One region of the Lysinibacillus sp. NPDC058147 genome, then DNA from elsewhere that is predicted to be linked to it. Evidence: a T-box and tRNA genes for the amino acid it is inferred to sense, from the RefSeq annotation. Region 1 holds a T-box; the other holds one or more tRNA genes.

Region 1 (6,971 bases):
AATGGGATGGTTATGGCTCATCCGGAACTTGAGTTGTTAAAAAAATATAAAGTAATTAAGAAAAAAGAAATGAATGAAAATAAGGTAACTTTAATTAGCGGTGGCGGTAGTGGACATGAACCAGCACATGCGGGATTAGTAGGAAAAGGAATGCTGGATGCTGCCGTATGTGGTGATGTCTTTGCTTCTCCTTCACAAATACAGGTATATCAAGCAATTAAAGCAACAGCTAGCAAAAAAGGTACACTGCTCATTATTAAAAATTACAGCGGAGATATTATGAACTTTAAAAATGGTGCTCACTTAGCTACTGAGGATGGCATTCAAGTAGAGTACGTCCGCGTAGATGATGATATTGCAGTAGAGGATAGTCTTTATACTGTGGGACGCCGCGGCGTTGCGGGAGTTGTGTTAGTGCATAAAATCGCTGGTGCGGCAGCAGAAGAAGGAATGGATTTACTGCAGGTTAAAGCTGTAGCGGAAAAAGCAGCGGCAAATGTTCGAACAATTGGTCTAGCACTAACTTCCTGCACGGTTCCAGCCAGTGGATCACCGACTTTCAAATTGGATGAAGATGAGATGGAGTATGGTGTCGGTATTCATGGAGAACCAGGAAGAAAACGCGAAAAAATGATGACTGCAGATGAATTAGCCTTCCGTATGACAAATGATCTTATGAAAGATTTAGAACTAGATGAAGATGCTGAAATTGCTGTCCTAGTAAATGGTTTTGGTGGTACACCGCTTCAAGAACTGTATCTGTTTAACAATGCGGTGACTAGAGAGTTGAGTAAAAGTAATATACGAATCAATAGAACGTTTGTCGGCAATTACATGACAAGTATTGATATGGCAGGGATTTCTCTAACGGTAATGAAACTAGATAATGAACTGAAAACATTACTATCGAAAGAATGTAATACACCTGCATTTAAGGTAGAGGGACCAGTTGATAGTGTAGAATATGTAGATATTAATGACCACGTAGAAAAGAAACAAGTTTTCTTTGAGACAGAAACAGTGGAAGAATACGGTATCATCAACGGTGAGGTAATCACATTAAATAATATAATTTATCTTGTAGATAAAATGAGCGAGATTATTATTAAGAACGAAGTACCTTTCTGCGAATTAGATACACATGCAGGTGATGGCGATTTCGGAATGAGCGTTGCTAAAGGATTTAAGCAATTAAAACGAGAGTGGAGCTCAATTTTAGGTCATGAACATTTAAATATTGGGACATTTCTTGGTGCGTGTTCTATGGTAATTATGGAGCATTGCGGAGGCGCTTCTGGCCCCATTTGGGGAGGGGCTTTCCGAGCTGCGGGTAAAGCTGTAGAAGGAAAAATGGAATTAACGGTCGGAGAGTTTGCTGAAATGTTACAAGCTGCGCTTAAAGGCATACAGTCTATCGGTGAGCGCTCTTTCGGAAGAGGGGCAGAGGTAGGCGATAAAACGCTTGTAGATGCGCTTGTACCTTGTGTAAATGTTTGGACAGAAAGTGCTGCGGCTGGTGCGGATGTTAAAACTGCCTTTGGAAAAGGGGCAGAGGCTGCTGTTAAAGGAGCAGAATATACAAAAGAAATCGTTGCACGAATGGGGCGCGCTGGTACAGTTGGTGAAAGAAGCCTAGGTTATCCGGATGCTGGTGCTTATGCGTTAGGGGTTATTTTTACGGAGCTTTCTCGTAGTTTAAAATAGCTGGGGTTTGAATTGTTCAATAATGGGTAGGATGTAAACAAAGTCTTGTGCTTTTCAGTACTTTCCATTAGAATAAATGCAATACTTGTAAAGACAATGATGAGGAATAGTAAATTTGTGGTTCTTTTTAGAGAGCTAGCGGTTGGTGGGAGCTAGTAAGAAAGCAAATTGAACTCGCCTTCTGAGTCTGCCCGCGTGAGATAGCGCGTGCCGTTCCTTCCGCGTTAAGGAAGCAAGAGCCGAGTGTAATCACTAATGTGGGTGGTACCGCGGGAGATACGAATTCTCTCGTCCCTTTCTGACAAAGAAAGGGGCGAGTTTTTTTATTTTTTAAATATTTTGTCAATTCTTTAAGTGAAAAGTATGACGCATTCAAAGGAGGAAAAATAATGAGTTTTAATCATCAACAAATTGAAAAAAAGTGGCAGCAATATTGGGCTGATAACAAAACTTTCAAAACTGAAAATGAAACTGAAAAACCAAAATTTTATGCATTAGATATGTTCCCGTACCCATCTGGTGCAGGTCTTCACGTAGGACATCCAGAGGGCTATACAGCAACAGATATCCTTTCACGCTTCAAGCGCATGCAAGGCTATAACGTCCTACATCCAATGGGCTGGGACGCATTCGGTTTACCAGCAGAACAATATGCACTTGATACAGGAAATGACCCAGCAGAATTCACAGCGAAAAATATTGCGACATTCAAGCGTCAAATCCAAGAGCTAGGCTTTAGCTATGATTGGGATCGTGAAATTAACACAACAGATCCAGACTATTATAAATGGACACAATGGATCTTTATCCAACTTTATAAAAAAGGCTTAGCTTATGTAGATGAAGTAGCTGTAAACTGGTGCCCTGCACTAGGAACAGTACTTGCAAACGAAGAAGTTATTGATGGAAAATCAGAGCGTGGTGGTCACCCTGTAGAACGTCGTCCGATGAAGCAATGGATGCTTAAAATTACTGCCTATGCTGATCGTTTAATCGACGACTTAGAGGAAGTTGATTGGCCAGAGTCTATTAAAGATATGCAGCGTAACTGGATTGGTCGTTCAGAAGGTGCAGAAGTAACATTTGATATCGATGGAACAGATGAAAACTTCACAGTATTTACAACTCGTCCTGATACATTATTTGGTGCTACATACTGTGTTCTTGCACCTGAGCATCAATTGGTGGAGCAAATTACAACTGCTGAACAACGTCAAGCTGTTGAAGCTTATTTAGATAAAGTAAAAATGAAATCTGATCTAGAGCGTACAGATCTAGCGAAAGAAAAAACAGGCGTATTCACAGGTGCCTATGCAGTGAATCCAATTAACGGTAAGAAAATGCCGATTTGGATTGCAGACTACGTATTAGTATCATATGGTACTGGTGCAATCATGGCGGTTCCAGCACATGATGAGCGTGACTATGAATTTGCAACAGAATTTGGTTTAGAAATTATCCCTGTTCTTGAAGGTGGAGACATTAGTAAAGAAGCATTTACAGGAGATGGTAAGCACATTAACTCTGACTTCCTTGATGGCTTAAACAAAGAAGACGGTATTGCTAAAGCAATTAAATGGCTTGAGGAAAAAGGCGTAGGAGAGAAGAAAATCTCGTACCGTCTTCGCGATTGGTTATTCTCTCGTCAGCGTTACTGGGGTGAGCCAATCCCTATGATTCATTGGGAAGATGGTACAACGACACCAGTACCGGAATCAGAATTACCATTAATGCTACCAAAAACAGATAATATTCGTCCTTCAGGCACTGGTGAATCGCCATTAGCGAATATTTCTGAGTGGGTAAATGTTGTTGATCCTGAAACTGGCAAAAAAGGTCGTCGCGAAACGAACACAATGCCACAGTGGGCAGGTTCTAGCTGGTACTTCATACGTTATATTGACCCAACAAATAAAGAAGCAATTGCAGACCCTGAGTTACTGAAACGCTGGTTACCAGTTGATATTTATATCGGTGGAGCAGAGCATGCGGTATTACACTTACTATACGCTCGCTTCTGGCACAAAGTATTATACGATTTAGGTGTTGTACACACGAAAGAGCCATTCCATAAATTATTTAACCAAGGGATGATTCTTGGTGAAGGTAATGAAAAAATGTCTAAATCAAAAGGTAATGTCGTTAACCCTGATGAAATCATTTCTTCGCATGGTGCGGATACTTTACGTCTATATGAAATGTTTATGGGTCCACTTGAAGCATCTGTTGCATGGTCAACAAATGGCTTAGACGGGGCACGTCGCTTCTTAGATCGAATTTGGCGTCTATTTGTCAATGAAGAAGATGGTACAATCGCGGCGAAAATTCTAGCTTCTGATGACAAAACTCTTGAAAAATCATATCATCAAACTGTGAAAAAAGTGACAGAGGATTACGAAGGTATTCGCTTCAATACGGCTATTTCACAAATGATGGTATTCATCAATGATTGCTACAAAGCGGATGTTATTCCAACAGCTTACGCTGAAGGCTTTGTGAAGATGCTAGCTCCAATGGTTCCACACGTTGCTGAAGAGTTATGGCAGATATTAGGTCATGGCGAAACACTTTCATACGCGCAATGGCCAACATATGACGAGTCTAAACTTGTTGATGATGAAGTGGAAGTCGCAGTTCAAGTTGCCGGTAAAGTACGTGCAAAAATCATCGTAGCGAAAGATGCTTCAAAAGAGGAAATCGAAAAAGTAGCACTTGCAGATGAAAAAGTACAAGAATACATGGCAGGCAAAAACTTAGTAAAAATTATTGTCATTCCAGGCAAGCTTGTTAATATCGTAGTTAAATAAATGAAGGAAACAACTAACTACATGCTTGTATAAAAGTTAAGATTACCTGCTACAGCACTGGGGAGTCTTAACCGAAGCATTTTTAATGGTTGGATCATTTCATTAATAATAAGATAAAGGCAGAATCAAATTTTGATTCTGTCTTTTTTTACATTTTATCGATCTTAATAAGTCGGAATAGTGGGGGGGGAGAGAATTTGACTACTATTTATATTGTTAAACATGGGGAAACGAACGGAATGAGCTTGGGAAATGGCAAGGGAAAATACAGGTATTCATCACCCCGAATATTAGCCATTTTTAACGACAATAAGAAACCTGAGCCCGAAACTGTAAATGGGCTCAGGCTTTTTAATTATTTGAATTGACTACTCTCTACATTTTCGGCCTGAAGCATGAATTGATAGATGCAAGAAATTATAAAGCTAACAGCTAATCCATATAACACGTTGAAGAATAAACTAACTATAACTCCTGTTATGATAGAGATCAAAATAACAAGCCAGCTATGTTTATGGATACTTCTATTCGTAAATAAAAGTATAATCGTAAAAGGCAACATGGAAATGTGAAGAAAGGCAAATGTATAAATAACTCCTAATATAGTTAAATCTATGGATATAAATAAGGAAAACAACATAACGATTAAAGCTATTAAATAATAATAATAACGTCTTCTAGTGGTGAAAAATCGTTTTGTTGCACGCATTTCTACAAGTAAGGTTGTCGCAATTGCCAGTAATATGATGACAAGAAAAGCAAACATAAGAAAACCTGGTTGCACCTCATATAAAAATGTAAGGATTAAAATTTGAAATTGCCCATAAGCCCCGCTGTATAAAGCAATCATTAATATCGCAGTAAAAGACAATGATAATAATGCAAAAATAACGCCTGATGAGAATAAGCTACGGCGTACTTTTTTAGGTTTGATAAAGGCTATTAGATACCAAGTTGATTTATCAAATAGCACTCGTCCTAAAACGGCTAATTGAATAATGATATAGAATAGGAGGATTTCGCTATTTTTAAAGTAAAATAAATAAGGATGATATAACCGAATTCCTTCATATACTTGGCTTGCACCGTTTAGAACAAAATAATAAATAGGGATAAAGATTAGTAACGAAAAAAGGGCAATGATAAATAAAATTTCTAACCATAGTATCCCCTTCACGGACATTAATCGATCAAGAAGTAACATAGCTATCAAAAATAGTAGAATTGTAATTGGCACCGGTATATTTAACATAATTTCTGATAAAACGCTAATACTTATAATCTGAATAAGCCAAAGTTCAATGCCTGTAAAGAGATAGAATAAGTGAATAACTCTTAAATTCATGCCACTTAATTTTTGCTGCATGGTAAAGATTAAAAAGCTTTGTTTGTGCTGGCTTCGCGTGTAGTCACTCTTATTTAAAAAAGATCCAAGAATAATAAACGAAATGGCCGTTGCTAATGTATAACAAATGCCCGCCATAAAGCCATACGAAATAAGTGCAGATGGAGAGGATAACAATAAATTTCCATCAATCCATCTGGTTAAAATAGTAATGACGCCTGCTGCTGTGCTTAAACTTGCAAATGGTACTAACGTTGAAAATTTTCTTAACATAGGATCAATTGCCTTTACTCATCTTTGATAATTTATACTGACGTGGTGACTGATTGTACTTTTTCTTAAAAGCTACACTAAAATAGTGTTGGCTATTAAATCCACAGCTCTCGGCAATAGCAGACATGCTTGCGTCCAGATTTTCATTCATTTTCTTGATGGCCATCTCTAAGCGGAAATTATTAATATATTCATTGATACCAATGGACTGCTCTTCTAAAAATTTGCGACTTAAATAGCTAGGGTTCAAATGTATCTTTTCAGCGATGATATTTAAACTAAGTTTTTCATGATAGTTTTCATGAATATAGGAAAGTGCACTTTGAATAGCATCATGGTTAGAACTCCACACTTTGTATTTCTCTACAATATCATTTAACTCACTAGCAATGACAGGCTTTGTAAGATAATCTTTAACTCCGATACGTAATGCTTGTTGGGCATATTCGAAGGTTTGATAAGCTGTCACCATAATAATGTCTAATTCATAAAGTTCTTTTAGTTCTTTGCCTAATGTGATTCCATCTTTCCCAGGCATTTGAATATCCAAAAAGGAGATAGTCATACGATGCTTTTTAGCTAATTGAAGAGCTTGTGAGGCATCCTGAGCAGTATGAAAAGTCCAATTAGGAAAATGTGGCTTTAATAAATAAATCATTTGCTCAAGCTCTAAAGGCTCATCGTCTGCGATTAATATATTCATGGTGAGATTCTCCTTTCACAATCAAATTATCTTCATTCAGCAAATGTAGTGAAACCTCAGTTGCAAAAAGCCGCCGCCTCAGTAGAAGTGTTTGATTCCTTTCAATGGGTGAGGGAAACATCTAATTCTATTGAATGAA
Region 2 (6,971 bases), on a different contig from region 1:
CATTTTACTGTATAAAGCACCATTAATGCCGTCAAATGTACCAAAAAGCTCATTTGGTACTTTCGGTTGCCAGAAATTAGCACCAGTTGCAAATTGAGTACCATATCCAGACAATGCTCCCATTGCTGTACTATACTGTAACATCCCCATCATTTGACCAGATGCTGGATTTCCCCATGAAATAATGTAATGATTACCTGTTGGAGTATTTGTTGCTGCTACTGCCACAATTGTTCGAGGCTCTTTTCCTGTAGGAAGCTTTGCTACATCCAAATTGAGATACTTATTATTAAACTCCAACGTCGGATTAAAATTCACATTATATTGTGCATCATTTCTATATGTTGGTTGGAAAGTTGCTGTACTCTGTGTAGCATCATTTGCTAGGCTACTTTGATCCTTCCATTCAGATACAAGCTCTCCACTTTCAGTACTAATTCCTTTATCTGGTCGAAGCCATAAAGCTGCACCATCTACACCTGCTGGGGATGATATTGGCGTATCATTTATTGCTGCTTTTGCCTCTTGTGGAACACCAACAAATGAGATACTACTTGCGATTAGTACTGTGGCAAGAAAAGTGTTGAGAGAGCGTTTCCACCATTTTTGTTGTTTTTTTGTTTGCATGTTTGTTCCTCCAATCTTTTTAAAAACTTTATAGATTTTTTGTAATGGTTTTACTCATCTCCCTCTTTATTTACAAATGCTTTTTTTTTCATTAGTAATCTGGTCTTTTTTCGACAGATTTCTAGATATTTAAATATAAACGAGAGATATATACAAAACATTTACAAGTTCAGCCCTGACTTTGCGGGTTACCCCTTATCTTTTTCAGTCTAAGTTCTATTACAGAATTTAATTAATCCGCTAAGTAGATTTGTTTTACTAGGAAACTCACCACGATTTTATGTTTCTATCTAATCATATTCCAGACTTTCCAATCTACATACTTGATACCGCCTTTTACATTTCCATAAGGCTTTACTACATTTAGGCTTCCTAACATCTGAATCATTTTTTACTGAAACTGATGTACTTCGTGACGAGGGAGAAGCATATGCCAATAAACTTCGTGAAGCAGGTATTCCGGTCACTGCAGTACGTTTCCAAGGTATCATTCACAATTTCGTGATGCTCAACGCCTTAGCCAAAACTGAAGCTGCACGTGGAGCAATTGATCTTGCCACAACTTGGTTAAGTAAAGGGTTTTAATTAATCTATTGTTTCGTATATAGAGACTACTGCAAATAAATAAAAAACAAGTAGATCCACTCAAATAATTGACTATTTGAGTGGATCGTATATTTATCCAATAACTTATCGCAAATATATACCCTTCTGTAGTCACATAACTTGCTTCCCAATCGGCAAAACCATCTATAATTAAAACCAATAATATTTGGTCCTTTTATTTCTTAATTTTAATTGCATCCACAAACAACTTTTCGTCCTGTGTTGCTTCTATTGTGCAATCTTTAACTCCATAACATGTTACATTATAGAACTTGAGAATTTTGCTTGTTCCTTTTTAGACAACTTGTGAACTCAGCTTAAAATAATATTTTAAAGAAATTCTATTCTCAATGAAAAATAAAGGCGCCCTCAGTTGTATTTAAAGTGAAAGGAGATGGTGGGGTGCATCATTCTCTAGAAGTTCATGATGCTTTGCAACGGATACTGGAGTTATATTCCCAGAGTCTGATAAAAGTGGCGTTCGCATATCTAAAAAATGTAGCGGATGCTGAAGAGGTTACACAAGAGGTATTTTTAACTTATTTGCAGAATTCCCCTGTATTCAACAACACTGAACATGAAAAAGCTTGGCTCATACGCACAACCATTAACAAAAGCAAAAACATGTTGAAAACCGGTTGGTTCCGCAGCAGAAATCCAATTCCTGAGAACTTAAGCTACCTCCCTAAGGAAGAGAATGAGTTATTACAGGCAGTATTAGCTCTGGATAAAAAATATCGAATTCCCATCCATCTGCACTATTATGAGGGATATACGATCCAAGAAATTGCAGAGATCCTGCAGGCAAAGCCAGCAACAGTGGGTACTTGGCTTGCGCGTGGACGCCTTCTTTTAAAAGAAAAGATTGGAGGGCTTGAGAATGAGGAAATCTAGCTATAAATCGGCGATAGATAAGGTGAAGATGAACGATAGATTCAAAGAAGAAACTTATAAAAAACTTATTCAATCAACACCAATTAAGGAGGAAACTAAAATGAATAAAAGTAGCATGAAATTATCCTTAAAAAACTTGGGCCTGATAGCCACAGTCTGTACAGTATTGACAGGTTCATACACGATGATACAGCACTCGAAGACCGACACGCAAAGTACTTCAGTAGATACGAACAGACCGCAAATCACAGCCAAAGCAGCTGTGAATATCGAGGGAACGATTACTGAGGTTAGTACAAACGGTAAAAGCTTTAAGATCGGCAATTTATGGGTAACGGTAACAAACAAAACCCAGCTAGGGATCAATGGCCCAACTGCAGCGAAACCATCAGAAGAACTGTTGCAAAAAGAATTTAAAGTAGGAAACTTCATTTCTGGTTACACATCTCAAGATGTTAGTACTGGAAAAGTCACTGCCGACGTAATCTACAACAATATGGCTCCTGTAGAATAAATAATATTTATTCATAATGAATTAGAAAATGGGATTCTCAAGAAACGAACACATATTTAATTACACAATTATATTCAGCGGACAAAATTAAAAAAATTGCCCGCTGAATGCGATTTATAAGCCTGCTAAGAATAGTATTCAGCAAAGTTACATCATTTTTAAAAAATCTTTCTAGAATGCTAAATAAGATGATTCGGTTAAACCTATTTTTACAACTAGGAAGAACGAATTCCATCAAAAGCGTTTAATATTAATTGTTGTACATATGATTCATCTAACGTTTCGCCTGTCACCAGTAATCGATAGAAGATTGGACCGTAAATTAAATCAATACATATATCAATGTCGATACTTTTTTTCAATTCACCACGTTGAATTCCTTTTTCCAAAAGACTCCTTGCTTCAAGTCGGCGGGGATGGAAATATCGAGTACGATAGGCATCTGCCAATCCTGAATCAAACTGTCCTTCACCCAATAACTGCGTAATTATGGTTCCCTCCCGGCTTGTCAAAAACTTGGTTAAATTTGTAGCGTGAATTAGAATATCATTGTACGCCGAACCAGTATCAGGCACAGGCAATCTTTCAGAGGCAGCATAAAGGAAACCATCCATCACTACTGCAGCCTTGTTTGGCCACCATTTATAAATAGTTGCTTTGCTAACTTGGGCATATTCTGCGATTTTATCAACTGTGACAGCCTGAAACCCATTTTCCAACAATAAATCATAAGATGCGGAAAGGATTGAATTTTGTGCTTCTAAATTACGTGGTCTGCCTCTTTTTCCATTCATCATAAATACCACCTTTCTTCCGAAATTAATAAACTGTATGTTCAGTATATCAATTAAATAAAAAAACAGAAAGTTGAAATTGCCTATTTACAAAACTATACGTTCAGTATATTATGTGGTTAATGATTTTATATACTAAACGTTCAGTATTTTAAAATAAAAATAATTAACTAACTTAAGGAGGGAAACTACACAACGTATTTTTAACAGTAAAGCATTATATTTCACATACAAGGAGTTGTACAAAATGACTGATATAAAGAAACAAACAATCGAAAAAAATATTCCTTCTTGGTTAACTATTCTTTTGGCTGCCGCATGCGGTATCATTGTAGCTAATTTATATTACGCGCAGCCCTTAGTTGGGATAATTAGCTCATCAATTGGATTGTCAGCAAACAGTTCTGGCTTAATCGTTACGTTAACGCAAATTGGTTACGTTGTCGGTTTGCTATTTATCGTGCCTTTAGGAGATATTCTTGAAAATCGGAAGCTAATTGTCTCATCTTTACTTATGACGGCAGTTGCCCTTGCAATCACAGCAATGACGAAACAAATTTTGCTGTTCTTAGTCGCTTTGTTTGTCATAGGTTTAGGTTCGGTAGCTACGCAAGTACTCGTACCTTTTGCATCATATCTTGCATCCGATTCTTCACGTGGCCGTGTTGTCGGCAATGTCATGAGCGGTTTGTTACTTGGAATCATGCTCTCACGTCCTTTGTCGAGCTTAGTTGCTGAGTTTCTTGACTGGCATGCCATATTCATTTTGTCTGCAATAACTATAATGGTTTTGGCTATTGTACTTTCGAAGGTGTTACCTAGAAGAAAACCTTCAACCGACACACACTATATAGCTCTACTCGGTTCTATGTGGCATTTGTTACGAACAACCCCAATTTTACGCCGTCGAGCTGCATATCATGCAGGTGTGTTTGCATCTTTTAGTTTATTTTGGACAACAGTTCCACAACTGTTAACTAGCCCTGCCTTTCATTTTTCTCAGAAAGACGTTGCGTTATTCGCGCTTGTTGGAGTCGCTGGTGCAGTAGCCGCGCCTATTGCAGGACGAATTGCTGATCGTGGCATGACTAGACCTGCAACAGGGATAGCACTTTTTATTGTTGTCATTTCTCTTTTATTGCCGCTTATTATCCATACTAGTTCACCTATTGGAATTGCTGTTCTCGTAGTTTCATCCTTATTGTTAGATGCTGGAGTATCCGCAAATCTTGTGCTCAGCCAACGTGCGCTTTTCTCGTTGAGTCCCGAAGTTCGTAGTCGTCTAAATGGACTATTCATGGCAATTTTCTTTTTTGGTGGTGCGATTGGGTCAGCAATCGGAGGATGGGCCTATGCAATTGGAGGATGGAATACTACATTATGGATTGGAATAATTCCTCCTATACTTTCCATATTTTACTTTACCACAGAAAAGAAGTAATTCTAAGATAGTTTTAAAGAACCTTTATCATTACTTAAACAAAAGAAGCGAATGTGGAATTACTATCTTCCACATTCGCTTTATTCTTAATCACATCGTCCTAACATGCTCAAGCTAAATTGGAATTAGATCCAGAGGCAAAAAATATCTGCACATAATTCCTGCGTAACGTGTGCATAATAATATATCACTTTTATGCATATGCGTTTTTTATATTTAATACAATTAATAATCGATACTCATAAGGGATTTGAGAACAATTTGTATAAAATTTATATGACTTACTGCTAAAGAAAGCAGTATTATCAAGGTTTCTTCTTGTGTAAAATGAATTCAATTCTTATCGTTTTCTTTAAAACGAAAAAAGCCCATAAACCTTGATATACAAGGTTTATGGGCTTTCAAGTATTTCTTATCTTGACTAAGAAACTTCTAATGATACCGGTGGTCGGGGTCGAACCGACACTCCAAAGGAACACGATTTTGAGTCGTGCGCGTCTGCCAATTCCGCCACACCGGCATAATGGAGATAAAAAAAATCGGATAAACCGATTAAGTAATAAATTATGGAGGCGGCAACCGGATTTGAACCGGTGATAAAGGTGTTGCAGACCTGTGCCTTACCACTTGGCTATGCCGCCATAATATTTGGAGCGGAAGACGAGGTTCGAACTCGCGACCCCCACCTTGGCAAGGTGGTGTTCTACCACTGAACTACTTCCGCAAAAAATGGCTGGGGTACTAGGATTCGAACCTAGGCATGACGGAATCAAAATCCGTTGCCTTACCGCTTGGCTATACCCCAACAATGGGGCGACTGAAGGGAATCGAACCCTCGAATGCCGGAACCACAATCCGGTGCGTTAACCACTTCGCCACAATCGCCATTGTTATATTGTATTTATTAATTTTATTGAAAATGGGGCGACTGATGGGAATCGAACCCACGAATGCCGGAACCACAATCCGGTGCGTTAACCACTTCGCCACAATCGCCATAAAATTAATTGGCAGGGGCAGTAGGAATCGAACCCACACCAAAGGTTTTGGAGACCTCTATTCTACCGTTGAACTATGCCCCTATTAAATAAAAACTGGTGGAGGGGGACGGATTCGAACCGCCGAACCCTAAGGAGCGGATTTACAGTCCGCCGCGTTTAGCCACTTCGCTACCCCTCCGGAAAAGCCATGGTGCCGGCGATAGGAGTCGAACCCACGACCTACTGATTACAAGTCAGTTGCTCTACCAACTGAGCTACACCGGCAAAAAAATATGGTGGGTCAGGACGGAATCGAACCGCCGACACTTAGAGCTTCAATCTAATGCTCTACCAACTGAGCTACTGACCCATATTTTTTAAAAAATGGCGGTCCCGACCGGGATCGAACCGGCGATCTCCTGCGTGACAGGCAGGCATGTTAACCGCTACACCACGGGACCATTTTGGTTGCGGGGGCCGGATTTGAACCAACGACCTTCGGGTTATGAGCCCGACGAGCTACCACTGCTCCACCCCGCGATAATAAGGTAATTTATTTAAATAATGGTGGAGGATGACGGGCTCGAACCGCCGACCCTCTGCTTGTAAGGCAGATGCTCTCCCAGCTGAGCTAATCCTCCATCTGGGTATTAAATGGTGACCCCTACGGGATTCGAACCCGTGTTACCGCCGTGAAAGGGCGGTGTCTTAACCACTTGACCAAGGGGCCTTCGTTTGGAATGAAAAATCCTTAAAGTGCTGGCGGAGAGTAAGGGATTTGAACCCTTGAGACAGTGTTAACCGCCTACACGATTTCCAATCGTGCTCCTTCGGCCACTCGGACAACTCTCCAAGAATGGCTCCGAAGGCAGGACTCGAACCTGCGACAACCTGATTAACAGTCAGGTGCTACTACCAACTGAGCTACTTCGGAATAATTTTATCATATAGCCTAGCGACGTCCTACTCTCACAGGGGGAAGCCCCCAACTACCATTGGCGCTAAAGAGCTTAACTTCCGTGTTCGGTATGGGAACGGGTGTGACCTCTTTGCCATCATCACTAGACTATTTTGAAAGACAATATTTATTATAACATATTTCACAATGAAGTTCA

What was found. The T-box of region 1 lies ahead of leuS (leucine--tRNA ligase). A T-box ahead of a tRNA ligase gene usually reads a tRNA of that ligase, here a tRNA-Leu.
Region 2: it encodes a tRNA-Leu, which carries the amino acid that the T-box ahead of leuS (leucine--tRNA ligase) is inferred to sense. The anticodon was not compared.

The regions. Positions count from the first base shown of each region.
Region 1 is NZ_JBHVUJ010000001.1:40,026-46,996, forward strand. Features, by position in the region: gene dhaK (dihydroxyacetone kinase subunit DhaK) at 1-1,704, shown strand, start outside; T-box leader at 1,792-2,003, shown strand; gene leuS (leucine--tRNA ligase) at 2,094-4,511, shown strand; gene ACFVT8_RS00195 (permease) at 4,867-6,129, opposite strand; gene ACFVT8_RS00200 (response regulator transcription factor) at 6,134-6,832, opposite strand.
Region 2 is NZ_JBHVUJ010000005.1:158-7,128, reverse strand. Features, by position in the region: gene ACFVT8_RS15515 (DUF8202 domain-containing protein) at 1-627, opposite strand, end outside; partial or broken gene ACFVT8_RS15510 (alpha/beta hydrolase) at 1,024-1,212, shown strand; gene ACFVT8_RS15505 (RNA polymerase sigma factor) at 1,636-2,127, shown strand; gene ACFVT8_RS15500 (hypothetical protein) at 2,114-2,641, shown strand; gene ACFVT8_RS15495 (TetR/AcrR family transcriptional regulator) at 2,857-3,435, opposite strand; gene ACFVT8_RS15490 (MFS transporter) at 3,683-4,876, shown strand; tRNA gene ACFVT8_RS15485 (tRNA-Leu) at 5,316-5,396, opposite strand; tRNA gene ACFVT8_RS15480 (tRNA-Cys) at 5,444-5,517, opposite strand; tRNA gene ACFVT8_RS15475 (tRNA-Gly) at 5,526-5,600, opposite strand; tRNA gene ACFVT8_RS15470 (tRNA-Gln) at 5,607-5,681, opposite strand; tRNA gene ACFVT8_RS15465 (tRNA-His) at 5,686-5,761, opposite strand; tRNA gene ACFVT8_RS15460 (tRNA-His) at 5,797-5,872, opposite strand; tRNA gene ACFVT8_RS15455 (tRNA-Trp) at 5,885-5,958, opposite strand; tRNA gene ACFVT8_RS15450 (tRNA-Tyr) at 5,972-6,055, opposite strand; tRNA gene ACFVT8_RS15445 (tRNA-Thr) at 6,066-6,141, opposite strand; tRNA gene ACFVT8_RS15440 (tRNA-Phe) at 6,151-6,226, opposite strand; tRNA gene ACFVT8_RS15435 (tRNA-Asp) at 6,242-6,317, opposite strand; tRNA gene ACFVT8_RS15430 (tRNA-Met) at 6,322-6,396, opposite strand; tRNA gene ACFVT8_RS15425 (tRNA-Val) at 6,422-6,497, opposite strand; tRNA gene ACFVT8_RS15420 (tRNA-Glu) at 6,512-6,586, opposite strand; tRNA gene ACFVT8_RS15415 (tRNA-Ser) at 6,617-6,708, opposite strand; tRNA gene ACFVT8_RS15410 (tRNA-Asn) at 6,714-6,790, opposite strand; rRNA gene rrf (5S ribosomal RNA) at 6,807-6,922, opposite strand.